Regions from separate parts of the Inquilinus sp. OTU3971 genome, predicted to be linked through region 3. Evidence: predicted binding sites of a transcription regulator. Region 3 holds the regulator's gene; each other region holds the start of a gene.
The links. The regulator LexA, encoded in region 3, represses DNA repair genes until DNA is damaged. The targets are predictions, from matches to a motif close to ATGTTCTANTTTGGTTC.
Positions count from the first base shown of each region.

Region 1: a site for LexA is predicted at 2,246-2,262, ahead of dinB (DNA polymerase IV). Genes of this name have one in related genera too.
Region 2: a site for LexA is predicted at 1,520-1,536, ahead of AAHM41_RS05560 (PA0069 family radical SAM protein). Genes of this name have one in related genera too.

Region 1 is NZ_JASATH010000119.1:10,860-15,350, forward strand. It holds gene AAHM41_RS25715 (hypothetical protein) at 621-935, shown strand; gene dinB (DNA polymerase IV) at 939-2,198, opposite strand; gene AAHM41_RS25725 (hypothetical protein) at 2,367-2,975, shown strand; gene AAHM41_RS25730 (GntR family transcriptional regulator) at 2,991-3,716, opposite strand; gene AAHM41_RS25735 (ABC transporter ATP-binding protein) at 3,955-4,491, shown strand, end outside.
Region 2 is NZ_JASATH010000014.1:7,707-12,197, reverse strand. It holds gene AAHM41_RS05570 (ribonuclease HII) at 1-34, opposite strand, end outside; gene AAHM41_RS05565 (hypothetical protein) at 112-354, opposite strand; gene AAHM41_RS05560 (PA0069 family radical SAM protein) at 411-1,517, opposite strand; gene rpsT (30S ribosomal protein S20) at 1,682-1,942, shown strand; gene dnaA (chromosomal replication initiator protein DnaA) at 2,453-3,838, shown strand; gene dnaN (DNA polymerase III subunit beta) at 4,097-4,491, shown strand, end outside.
Region 3 is NZ_JASATH010000112.1:21,485-25,975, forward strand. It holds gene moaC (cyclic pyranopterin monophosphate synthase MoaC) at 1-92, shown strand, start outside; gene AAHM41_RS24875 (molybdopterin molybdotransferase MoeA) at 89-1,288, shown strand; gene lexA (transcriptional repressor LexA) at 1,419-2,147, shown strand; gene AAHM41_RS24885 (LacI family DNA-binding transcriptional regulator) at 2,184-3,212, shown strand; gene AAHM41_RS24890 (TetR/AcrR family transcriptional regulator) at 3,209-3,835, opposite strand; gene AAHM41_RS24895 (NIPSNAP family protein) at 3,923-4,491, shown strand, end outside.

The DNA.
Region 1 (4,491 bases), on a different contig from region 3:
ACGTGGTGAAGATCCGCAACCCTTGAGTGAAGATCCGCAACTTCTTGTTGATTGTTGTTGGTTGAAGGCACGATCGTTCAGGGTCAGAACACGTCATTTTCCCGCGCGTCTCGGCCCAGATTGAGCATGTCAGGAGATTGTGTCGCGAAGATGTTGCAATCCCGCCCTGGTGCGTAAGATTGTCCCCGCCGCCGATCCTACTGCATCGTAAGATATCCCAACGCAAACGGTATTTTCCTACACAATGGAGTATATATAAAATTACTTCTATTGTCAATCTGAGGTCAATAAGTCGTTCGGATGAAATTGTATGATGAAATTGGTATGTGGCGGCGAAGAGGTTGTGATTTAATTCCTGAAGACTAGAGCTCGAATGAACTCAAGGATTTGCCATATTCCTATGGAAAAAAGGACCACTGCCGCTCTGCCGGACTTTGCGCAGTGTCAGGCATCTCTGCGTGCCCGGGAAGGAGCCGGGACCGATGAACATCCAGATCTGGCCCTCCATTTGTCTTACACTGTCCGTGCTCTTTGCGGCATTGCCCTGCTGGGCACAGGGGGGTGCCGCCCCCCGAGATAGCGGCGCCCCGCAGCTGCGGCAGGAGGAGAGGAAGGCCGTCATGGCGCGGCCGCCGGACGACGAGGCGGTGCTCGCCCAGGAGTTTCGCGGGGCGGTCGATGACGGCTCGAACGCAGCGCTGATCCGCTTCATCGCGCGGCATCCGGAGACTGCCCTGGCGGATGAAGCGTGGCGCCGGCTGGAACGCCGGCCCGCGCCGGACGCGTACCTCCTGGCCAACGACCCGGACGCCGCGGTCTATGCCGCGTTCGACGCCGCCCGCCGCACCGGCACGGCCGAGGCCTGGCGCGACTTCGCCCGGACCTACGCCAGCCATCCGCTCGCCGCCGAGGCGGCCCGGCTCGCATCGCCGTAGCGGTCAGAGGTCCTTCTCGGCGAGCTCGCGGAACGCGTCGGGGACGGATCGCGACGGTCCCAGCACGACCGAGCCATAGCCGACCGCCTGCCACCCGAACCGCGCGCGGATCGCATCGATCGCCCGGTCGGCCTGCCCGCGCGCCATGCCTGTCCGGGTGCCGGGCCGGCGCCGCTCGTCGGCGAGGCCGAGCGGCAGCTCCAGCTGCAGCTGCGGCCGATCCTCGAGATGCGACACCGAGATCGCCAGCAGCGAGATGCTCTTCTCCTCGGGGTGCTGTGCCAGCACCCCGCGCACCAGCTCTTCCGCGATCTCGGCCAGGATCGCGGTCGCCGAGACCGGGGCGTCGAGCGTCACGGCGCGCGTGACCGAGCGCAGGTCGGCGAAGCGGACGCGGACCGTCACCGTCCGGCCGGGCCGCGACTTGGCCCGCAGCCGGGTGGCGACCCGGTCCGCCAGATGGCGCAGCGCCGGCACGAACACCCGCTCCTCGGCCGGCTTCCGGCCGAGTGCGGATTGCGCCCCCGCCGAATGCGACCGCCGCCGTGTCTCGATCGCCCGTGGATCGCGGTTCCAGGCCAGCGCCGACAGCTTCTCCCCGGCCGCGCGGCCCAGCAGCCGCTCCAGCGACCATCCCGGCATTTCCGCCAGCTGGCCGATGGTGTGCACGCCGCTCTCCGCCAGCCGCGCCTTGCCGACCGGGCCGACGCCCCACATCAGCTCGACCGGCAGGTCGTGCAGGAACGCCAGCTCGGCCTCGGGGTCGACCACCACCAGCCCGTCCGGCTTGGCCACCTGCGAGGCGATCTTGGCCAGGTGCTTGGTGCGGGCCACGCCGATCGAGATCGGCAGGCCCAGCTCGGCCCGCACCCGCCGCCGGATCGTCCGGGCGATCTCGGCCGGCGGGCCGAACAGATGGGTGCAGCCGGCGACATCGGCGAAGGCCTCGTCGATCGAGATCCGCTCGACCAGCGGCGTGAAGTCGCCAAGCACCTCGATGGCGGCGTCGCCCAGCCGCTGATACTCCTTGAAATGGCCGGCGACGAAAATCAGCCCTGGGCACAGCTCGCGCGCCTGCCGCCCCGGCATGCCGCCGCGGACCCCGAAGGCCTTGGCTTCGTAGGAGGCCGCCAGCACCACCCCGCCACCGACCGCGACCGGCCTGCCGCGCAGCGACGGATCGAGCAACTGCTCGACCGACGCGTAGAAGGCGTCGAGATCCGCATGGAGGATGGTGGCCGTCGAGTCGATCCGAATCGTCACCTGCGGGCTCCGAAGCGGGTGGAATGGCAGTCGATCCGCTGAAGACGGAACAAATAGTGAACATTCAATTGAGCTTGTCAAGCTGCCAGCGTCATTGCCGCGCCCAAGCCCTTGCATTTGCGCGAAATAGGCGCACCATCCTGTGATGTGGCCAAGGAGGAGGCTGCGATGGGAAACGCTCATCTGGAGAAGTGGCGGTCCCTGGTCGACGAGTTCCGGCAGAAGGCCGGCGAGCTCGAGCGGGAGGAGCGCGACAATTGCCTCGCCTGCACCGCGGCCGATCGGGCCAAGGTCGCCGAGGCTCAGCAATTCATGGAGAGCAGCGGCATCGGCGAGGCGCTGTGCGCGCTGGTCTGGGACGTCCGCCGCTACGCCGCCTGGTCGGGCCACGGCAAGCCGGTCCCGCCCGAGTTCACCGATCTCGCCCTGGTCGCGGATCACATGAAGGATTTCGCCGTCGACTTCGCCTATCGGGGGCGGCGCTACGGCGCCACCTTCAAGGAGCGGTCGTTGCATCCGGATCCGCGCGGGGACAGCCAGGGCGAGGTCTATCTCTCGGCGGCCGGCGAGACGGTGCTCGGCGTGTCGATGGTGAACTGGGCGGGCGCCGCCTATGACGATTGGCACCCGACCACGATCGAGGCCTTCCGTCCGGGCGGCTGGATCGCCGACCTGCTGGAGATGCACCGGGAGCACCGGCGCGCCAAGGCGGCCTCCGAGGCCAGGGCGCGGGACGAGGTCACCAGCCGGCGTGCCGCGATGATCTCGCTGGAGTGAGGCGGCGCTTGCTCCTCAGCGTTGCCGCAGGACTGCCGCCAGATCGACCGGTCCGGCTTCGGCCGGGGCCAGGTCGAGATCCTGCTCGATATGGGTCAGATGGACCAGCATGGCGGCGCCGGCGCCGTCGGCATCGTGCCGGGCCAGGGCCTGCAGGATCGCGCCATGCTCGGTGTTGCCGCAGGCCGAGGCGCCGCTGCGGCCGTACAGCGCGATGACCAGCGAGGCGCGTGACACCAGCTCGCGCAGGAACCGCTCCATCACCCGCTGCCGGGCGATCTCGGCGATGCCGAGATGGAACAGGCCGGACAGCTGGATGGCGCGCGGCCGGTCGCCCCGGTGCAGCGCCTCCGCCTCCTCGGCCAGGTGTCGCTCCAGCCGCCCGATGTCGGCCGGCACGGTGCGCTCGGCGGCGCGGCGGGCGATCGCGGCCTCGAGCGTCCGGCGGGCCTCGAACACCTCGCGCGCCTCCTCGACCGTGGGCGCCGCGACGAAGGCACCGCGGTTCTTCTCGATCACCACCATGTGCTGGTGCGCCAACGCCTGCAGGGCGGAGCGGACGATGGTCCGGCTGACGCCGAAGGCGGTGCCGATCTCGTCCTCCGACAGCTTGGTGCGCGGCGGCAGCCGGTGCTCGACGATCGCGTCCAGGATCGAGCGGTAGATCGCCGCCGCCCGCGCGCCGCGGTCGGGGATGTCGCGGCTTCCGGCCAGCGTGCCGACGGTCTCGATCGTGTCCATTCTTCCGCTCCGGCGCGGCGCAGCCGCGACTCGTTCGGCCCACCATCCCATGCGGATCGGCAAGGCTCAAGATTGTATTCTTGTTGATCCAGGATTGTGCACAATTTTGGATCCTTCCGTATGCAAATGCCCAAAGCTTAGGCGGCTGCCAGCGTGCGATGCCCTCCATGGGGCGGAATCGCGGCATCGGCCGCTTGGCACGGCGCTTGCTCATCCCTCAGCCGAAAGGGAGAGCGGCATGCGCGGGGCAGATCTCGAGCTGGTGAAGCTGACCAAGCGCTACGGCGGCACCGTCGCCGTGGACGGCATCGACCTGAGGATTCCGGCCGGCACCTATTGCTGCCTGCTAGGCCCCTCCGGCTGCGGCAAGACCTCGACCCTGCGCATGGTTGCGGGGCATGAGGCGGTGTCGGACGGCGACGTCATCCTCGGCGCCGCCAACGTCACCGACCGGCCGCCCGCCAGGCGCGGCACGGCGATGATGTTCCAGTCCTACGCCCTGTTCCCGCATCTCTCGGTCGTCGACAATGTCGCCTTCAGCCTGAAGATGCGCGGCGTGGCGAAGGCGGAGCGCCGGGCCAAGGCGGCGGAGCTGCTGGCCCTGGTGGCGATGGATGCCTATGGCGAGCGCCTGCCGGCGCAGCTCTCCGGCGGGCAGCAGCAGCGCGTGGCCCTGGCCCGGGCGCTGATCACCCAGCCGCAGATCCTGCTGCTGGACGAGCCGCTCTCGGCCCTCGACCCCTTTCTCCGCATCAAGATGCGGGCCGAGCTGAAG
Region 2 (4,491 bases), on a different contig from region 3:
CGCCGCACTCGATCTCGAGACTCCAATCCGGCATGAGGCCCCTCCCGCCCCAGGGCATAGCGCCGGCGAGACGAAGAGCCAAGCCCGTAGCGTCCTGCAGTCCGAATGCGGCTAAGCGGGCTGATCCGAAAGGTCGAGGCGAGGCTCGATCCGGTCGAGCCGGTCATGGATGCGATCGAATCGTCCACCGATTTCGGCGCGGAACTCGGCACCGTCGCGCTCCAGATGCGCCAGATGCCGCTCGATCGCGGCAAGGCGCACGCGCTGCTCGCGCTGTTCCGACCGCATCTCCGTCACGTCGGCACGGACGGCGCGCAGCAACTCGATGACGAGGTTTTCAGGTTCGGTCGTCATGATACGAATCTGCGGTGAGCCGTGTGGGATGTCAAACCGTTGGCCAACATGCCCCCTCAGAACAAGCTCATCTGATCGCCCGGCCGCGGCGGCGGGGAGAACTGGGTGGTGTCGAGGGTCCAGCGCTTGCGGTCGAGGCCGAGCCGGCGGACGGCGTGGTTGAAGCGGGCGCGGATCAGGTCGGCCACCGGCCCCTCGCCGCGATGCCGCTCGCCGAAGCCGGATTTGTAGAGCCGGCCGCCGCGGGTCTGGCGGATCAGCGACATCACCCGGCCCGCCCGGTCCGGCGCATGCGCCTGGAGCCATTCCTCGAACAGGCCGGCGATCTCCAGCGGCAGCCGCAGCAGGGTCCAGCCGGCCGCTGTGGCCCCGGCCTTCACCGCCGCCTCCAGCACCTGCTCCAGCGAGTGGTCGTTGAGGCCGGGGATCATCGGCGAGGTCAGCACGATCACCGGGATGCCGGCCTGGGTCAGCTGCCGCATCGTCTCCAGCCGGCGCGGCGGAGTCGCCGCCCGCGGCTCCAGCGTCCGCGCCAGCTCGCGGTCCAGCGTCGACAGCGAGATGCAGACGGCGGCCAGCCCCTTCGCCGCCATCGGCGCCAGGAGGTCGATGTCGCGCGTGATCAGCGCCGATTTGGTGACGATGCCGAGCGGATGGTTGAAGCGCGACAGCACCTCGATCACCCGGCGGGTCAGCTTCAGCTCGCGCTCGATCGGCTGATACGGGTCGGTGTTGGTGCCCATCGCCATCACCGCCGGGACATAGCCGGGACGCCGCAGCTCGGCCTCCAGCAGCTCCGGCGCGTCCGGCTTGTAGAACAGCTGGGTCTCGAAATCGAGGCCGGGCGACAGGCCCAGCCAGGCATGGGTCGGCCGGGCGAAGCAGTAGATGCAACCGTGCTCGCACCCCCGGTAGGGGTTGATCGACCGGTCGAACATGATGTCCGGCGAGTCGTTGCGGGTGATGATGGTGCGGGCGGTGTCGACATGCAGCTGCGTGCGCAGCGGCGGCTCCCCCTCATCCTCCGGCGCCATCCCCGCCCAGCCGTCGTCGACCCGGTGCCGGGTCGCGGCCTCGAAGCGGCCGGTGCGGTTGCTGACCGCGCCGCGGCCCTTGCGCGGCTGGTCCGGCAGCTCGTCGAGTTCGGGTGGCTTGATCGGCATGAGAACAAATATAGAACATACGAACCGCCTTGCCAATCCCCGCCGCGCGGCCCACATCTCCGCAGCGCCATGCGCCGAGACTCGTCTTGACGCCCGGGCGCGGAGGGACTATCAAGCGCCCTCGTTTTTCTTGGGGCCGTCGTTGGCCCGAACTGGGACCGACAATGGCCAACCACAAGTCCGCCGAGAAGCGCATCCGCCAGACCGAGCGTCGCACGGTCGTCAACCGCAACCGTGTCAGCCGCATCCGCACTTTCGTCAAGAAGGTCGAGGCGGCGATCGAGTCCGGCGACAAGACCGCCGCGGCCGAGGCGTTCAAGGCGGCGCAGCCGGAGATGCATCGCGGCGTCACCAAGGGCGTGCTGCAGAAGAACACGGTCGCGCGCAAGCTGTCGCGCCTGTCCGGCCGCATCAAGGCCCTCTAAGCCAGAATACGGACGAGCCGTTCCGCGGCGGCAGTCGCGGAACGGTTTTCTCATGTCCGGGGGAACGGTGGATGCGGCACAACCGGCCGCGGTCCGGGACCGTTTTTTGCGTTTTGGGGTGGTCCGGATTTGTTCCGTTGCCAGCCCTCGCCCACCCTGCATATGATCGTCGTTCGCCTGCTATCGGCAGGTTGAAGATGGCCTCAGGACACAACTTGCCCGGCTACCAGCCTTCATCACGAAGACCGGCAGAAGTCCACGAGCGCACCTGAAGAGTATTTACCAAGCCTTTATTTGTGTCCTCGTTGGCTTTGCAAATAGCTGCGAGGAATTGTTCCTGCACGTCGGTCGTGATACTGTGATTATTACAGTTTGAGTTCTGGAGCATGGCAGCCGCGCAGCGGGGATCGGATGCCGCTGATGATGGAAACGGGTACAGTCCCGGTCATGGATGGGCAGCGCGTCGCGGCCGCCGGAGTCAAAGAGGGGTCGGAAGGCAGCATGTCGTCGATGGGGGGAGTCATCGCATCGATCGAGCAGCAATGGGCCCGGGTCTGCGGCCGCATGCGCGAGGAGGTGGGCGAGGGCGCCTTCAAGAGCTGGCTGCGCCCCGTCGTCGTCGTCGATCTCGAGGGCGGCGAGGTCCGCATCGCCGCCCCCACCCGCTTCATGCGCGACTGGGTCGCCGCCCATTACGCCGACCGCATCCGCAACCTGTGGCATTCCGAGAATCCGGATATCCACAGCGTCGATGTGATCGTGGTGCCCGACCGTCTGGCCGCCCGCCCGGCTGCCGCCAAGCCGGCCGCGACTGCGCCGGCCTCGCGCGCCGAGTCGCCGGCGCCGGAGCGCCCGCCCGAGTCGGCGGCCGAGTTCGGCGCCGTGCTCGACCAGCGCTTCACCTTCGACAACTTCGTCGTCGGCAAGCCGAACGAGCTGGCCCATGCCGCCGCCCGTCGGGTGGCGGAGGCCAACAGCGTCACCTTCAACCCGCTGTTCCTCTATGGCGGGGTGGGCCTGGGCAAGACCCATCTGATGCACGCCATCGCCTGGCACATCCGGCAGAAGCACCCCGAGCGGCGCGTGCTCTACATGTCCGCCGAGAAGTTCATGTACCAGTTCATCCGTGCCCTGAGGTTCAAGGACACGATGACGTTCAAGGAGATGTTCCGGTCGGTCGACGTGCTGATGATCGACGACGTGCAGTTCATCTCCGGCAAGGACTCCACCCAGGAGGAGTTCTTCCATACCTTCAACGCCCTGGTGGACCAGAACCGCCAGGTGGTGATCTCGGCCGACAAGTCGCCCTCCGACCTCGAGGGGATGGAGGAGCGGCTGCGCTCGCGCCTCGGCTGGGGCCTGGTCGCCGACATCCACCCCACCACCTATGAGCTGCGTCTGGGCATCCTGCACGCCAAGGCGGAGACAGCGCGGGTCGAGATCCCGGCCAAGGTGATGGAGTTCCTGGCCCACAAGATCACCTCCAACGTGCGCGAGCTGGAAGGGGCGCTGAACCGCATCACCGCCCATGCCGAGCTGGTGCACCGGCCGATCACCCTGGAATCGACCCAGGAGCTGCTGCACGACCTGCTGCGCGCCTCCGACCGCCGGGTCACCATCGACGAGATCCAGAAGCGGGTGGCCGAGCACTACAACATCAAGGTCGCCGACATGCATTCGGCCCGCCGCGCCCGCACCGTGGCCCGGCCGCGCCAGGTGGCGATGTACCTGTCGAAGCAGCTCACCCCGCGCTCGCTGCCGGAGATCGGCCGCAAGTTCGGCGGGCGGGACCACACCACGGTGATGCACGCCGTGCGCAAGATCGAGGAGCTGTGCAGCGAGGACCGCTCCTTCGCCGAGGATGTCGAGCTGCTTCGCCGCATGCTGCAGGTCTGATAGATCCAGTATCGTCAAGGCGTTGAAGGCCGTTGTTAAGGCGACAGCCCGGGTCGGTGTGGCGTGCAGCGTCGTCTCGAGTTGCTGCGCCCGTCCCGCCCCCTCGCAAAGACCGGGAAAACCGCGGCGGACAGACGCGCGCGGCACTCGCCACCGCCGCCGGCTTTCGGCTATAGTGCGCCCCCGCCGCGTCGGCCGGGCCCCTTGCCCGTCCCGATGACCCAGTCCGGCGGCCGGCATCGTCGAAGTGGAATTGGGATGAAGCTGATCATCGAGCGCGCTGCCCTTCTCAAGGGCCTGAGCCATGTGCAGAGCGTCGTCGAGCGGCGCAACACCATCCCGATCCTGTCCAATATCCTGCTGCGCGCCGAGGGCGGCGCGCTGCGCCTGACGGCCACCGACATGGATCTCGAGATCGTCGAATCCGTGCCGGCGGAGATCCAGGCCCCGGGCGGCACCACCGCCCCGGCCCACACCCTCTACGACATCGTCCGCAAGCTGCCGGACGGCAGCCAGGTCGAGATCGAGACCAACCCCGATGGCGGCTCGCTGACGCTGCGTGCCGGCCGGTCGAACTTCCGGCTCGGCTGCCTGCCGGTCGAGGATTTCCCGAGCATGGCGGGCGGCGAGCTGAGCCACCGCTTCACCATCGC
Region 3 (4,491 bases):
GCAAGGCGGTCGACCGCGGCATGGTCGTGACCGACCTGCGGCTGCTGCACAAATCCGGCGGGCGGTCAGGCACTTACGAGGCCCAGACATGATCCCGGTCGCCGAGGCCCGCGCCCGCATCCTCGCCGCCTTCGCCGCCCTGCCGGCCGAGACCGTGCCCCTGCCCGCCGGGCTGGGCCGGATCCTGGCCGAGCCAGTGGCGGCGCGGCTGACCCAGCCGCCGCTCGACGTCTCGGCCATGGATGGCTGGGCGGTGCGGGCCGCCGATGTCGCGACCGTCCCGGCGACGCTGCGGCGGATCGGTGAGGTCCCGGCCGGCGGCCGCTTCGAGGGCGCGGTCGGCCCGGGCCAATGCGTCCGCATCTTCACCGGCGCGCCGCTGCCGGACGGCGCCGATGCCGTGGTGCTGCAGGAGGACACCGACGCCGACGGCGACCGGGTCACGGTGCGCGAGGGCGTCGCCGCCGGCCGCCATGTGCGCAAGGCCGGGCTGGATTTCCGCACCGGCGACGTGCTGCTGCAGCCGGGCCGGCGCCTGACCGCGCGCGACATCGGCATCGCCGCCTCGACCAACCATCCCTGGCTGCATGTGCGCCGCCGGCCGCGCGTGGCGGTGCTGGCGACCGGCGACGAGATCGTGCTGCCGGGCGAGGCGCTGGGGCCGAGCCAGATCGTCAGCTCCAACTCCCATGCCCTGGCCGCGCTGATCCGCAGCTGCGGCGGCGAGCCGGTCGATCTCGGCATCGCCCGCGACAATGCCGACTCCCTGGCGGCGCTGGCCGCCGGCGCCCGCGGTGCCGACCTGATCGTCACCACCGGCGGCGCCTCGGTCGGCGAGCATGACCTGATCCGCTCGGTGCTCGGCGAGCGCGGCCTGGCGCTCGACTTCTGGACCATCGCCATGCGGCCGGGCAAGCCGCTGATGTTCGGCCGGCTCGGCGACACGCCGTTGCTCGGCCTGCCCGGCAACCCGGTCTCGACCATGGTCTGCGGCTGGCTGTTCCTGCGCCCGGTGCTGTGGGCCCTGCAGGGGGCCGAGGCGCCGGAGAACCGCGTCGCCGCGACACTGGGCCGCGACCTGCCGGCCAATGACCGGCGCGAAGATTACCTGCGGGCGCGGATCGAACGGACAGATTCCGGTTATGTCGCCACTCCGTTCCCGACCCAGGACAGCTCGATGCTGTCGCTGCTGGCCGCGGCCGACGGGCTGGTGATCCGCCCGCCCCATGCGCCGGCCGCGGCGCGCGGCGAGCCGGTCGAGGCGGTGCTGTTCGGCGACGGGATCTGACCCGGCGATCGTTACAAGGAAGTAAAGAACCGAGAGTGCCGCAGTTAGGCGCTTGTGTTTTTGTTTTGTTCCTCCTAATGTTCTCTCCAGGGATTCGGCCGCGCCGCGGCCCCTGCCAACGGAGGATGCCTTGCTGACGCGAAAGCAACAGGAGTTGTTGTTGTTCGTTCACCGCCGTCTGGAGGCGGACGGCGTCAGTCCTTCCTTCGACGAGATGAAGGACGCGCTGGCCCTGAAGTCGAAATCGGGCATCCATCGACTGATCACCGGGCTCGAGGAGCGCGGTTTTATTCGGCGGCTGCCGCATCGGGCCCGGGCGCTGGAGGTGCTCAAGCTGCCGGATTGCCTGAAGTCGGACGCGCCGGCCGGGTCGCCGGCCGAGGATGACAACGTTGTCCCCTTCCGGCCCGTGCGCTCCGACGTCGCCCTGCCCGGCCGCAAGCTGGAGCGCGCCGATCTCAGCAACCCCGAGCTCGGCGTCCGCCTGCCGCTCTACGGCCGGATCGCCGCCGGCATGCCGATCGAGGCGCTGCGCGACCATTCCAACTATGCCGAGGTGCCGGCCTCGCTGCTTGGCCCGGGTGAGCACTACGCCCTGGAGGTCGCCGGCGACAGCATGGTCGAGGCCGGGATCCTGGACGGCGACACCGTCATCATCAAGCGCTGCGACGCGGCCGATCCCGGCGTCATCGTCGTCGCCCTGGTCGACGACAACGAGGTGACGCTGAAGCGGCTGCGCAAGAAGGGCGCCTCGATCGGGCTGGAGGCCGCCAACTCCGCCTATGAGACCCGCTACCTGCCCTCCGATCGCGTCCGCATCCAGGGGCGACTGATCGGGCTGCTGCGGACCTATTCGTAAGCCCTTGCGCGCCCTCTCCGGGCGGATCGTGACCGCGTGAGGCGCTCCAACAGCGGCCGGCCCGGGCACCGGGCAACCGGTGCCGAGCGGGCCACGGCGCAACAGGTCGCGGAAGCGGCCGGCGTGTCGATCTCCGCCGTCTCCCGCACCTTCACCAAGGATGCCAGCGTCTCGCCCCGGATGCGGGCCCGCGTCCTGGCGGCGGCGGAGGCGCTGGGCTACCGCCCCAACCGGCTGGCGCGCAGCCTGATGACCGGCCGGACCGAGCTGGTCGGGCTGGTCTCGAGCCATTTCGCCAACCCCGCCTTCATGGACGTGTTCGACCTGTTCACGCGGGAGCTGCAGCGCCGTGGGCTGCGGCCGCTGATCGCCAACCTGTCGGAGGATGGCGGCGCCGACTCCGCCCTCGACATGATGCTGCAATACAGCGTCGATGCGGTGCTGATCGCCACCTCCGCGCCGCCGGAGGGCTTCGCCGATTCCTGCGCCCGCGCCGGGCTGCCGGTGGTGCATGTGTTCGGCCGGGCGGAGGCGGCTGTGCCGGCGGTGACGGTCGACAATGTCGCGGGCGGGCGGCTGGTCGCCGAGGCGATGCTGGCGCGCGGCCTGCAGCAATTGGCCTTCCTCGGCGGGGCCGGGACCGATTCGTCGTCGATCGACCGCGCCGCGGGTTTTTTGAGCGGGCTGGAAGCGGCAGGTCTGCGGCCCCTGGCCGTGGAGTTCGCCGGCGACTATTCGCATGAGCATGGCCGCAGCGGCATGCACGCCCTGCTCGACCGGCATCGGCCGCAGGCGGTGTTCTGCGGCGACGACATCCTGGCGCTCGGCGCCTTCGACGCCTGCCGCGAGCGCGGCCTCGCCGTGCCACAGGAGATCGGCATCGTCGGCTTCGACGACATGACGCTGGCCGCCTGGCCCGCCTATCGCCTGACCACGGTCCGCCAGCCGATGGCCGAGATGGTGCGCCACGCCATCGACCAGATCGCCGCCCGCCTGGCCGATCCCGACCACCCGATCCAGGGCCGGCTGTTCGACATCCGCCTGGTCGAGCGCGACAGCCTCTAGGCGCCGGTCCGCAGCCCTTCCAGAGACCGCCTCAGCTGCCGGGCGCAGGCCTCCAACGGAGCCGCGTCCTGTTGCGCCTTGGCCTGGGCCATCGCCCCGGAATAGGCGGCGACGACGAAGGCCGCCAGCTCGTCGGCGTCCGCTTCGGCCAGGTGGCCGGCCGCCTGGTCGGCCCGCAGCCTCGCGGCAATCGCCGCCCGCCAGGCCTCGAACACCACCTGCATCGCGGTGCGGAACTCCGGATCGGCCAGGGAAAGCTCCAGCGCCAGGTTGTTCAGCGGGCAGCCGGAGACGGCGCCGCGCCGCCGCAGCCCCGCTGCGATCCGGTCGAACACGCCGGCGATGCCGTCGATCGCGTCCGGCGCCGAGCGGACCGGCTCGATCCAGGTCTCATCCACCTCCCCCGCCACCCGGTCGCGGATCACGGCGAGGCCGAGCGCCTTTTTGGTCGGGAAATGGTGGTACAGCGCCCCGCCGGTCACCCCGGCCTCGCGCATCAGCTCATGCATGCCGGTGGCCTGGTAGCCGCGGGATTGGAACGCCTCCGCCGCCACATCCAGCAGGCGCCGGCGCATGCCCTCGGGGTCGTAGCTGCGCTTTCGCCTGATCTCGCTCTCGGTCATGTCCCACTGTAGCATATTGACTCAACCGGACAATCAGTCTGTTCTTGAACCGGACAACCGGTCTGTTTTGATGGAGGAAAGGCACTCATGCAAAGCGAGACCTTCAGCCCGATCGTGGAGCTGCGGCGCTACACGCTGCATCCGGGGCAGCGCGATGTGCTGATTGCGCTGTTCGACCGCGAGTTCGTCGAGACGCAGGAGGCGGTCGGGATCGACGTCATCGGCCAGTTCCGCGACCTCGACGCGCCCGACCATTTCGTCTGGCTGCGCGGCTTCCCGGACCTGCGGTCGCGGACCGAGTCGCTGCGCGCCTTCTATGGCGGGCCGGTGTGGCAGACGCATCGCAGCGCCGCCAACGCCACCATGATCGATTCGGACGACGTGCTGCTGCTGCGGCCGGCACATCCGGATTCGGGCTTCCGGCTCGGCCGCGACCGCCCCGCCCCGGAGAGCAACGGGGCCTCGAACGGGATCATCGTGGCCACCACCTGGCATCTTCAGCCATCGGCCGAAGCAAGGTTTCCGGAGGTATTCGAGGCCATCCTAGCACCGATGCTAAGCGATGCCGGCGTGCCGATCCTGGCGAACTTCGTGTCCGAGCATGGCGAGAACGGCTTCCCGGCCCTGCCGGTGCGCGAGGACGCACATGTCTTTGT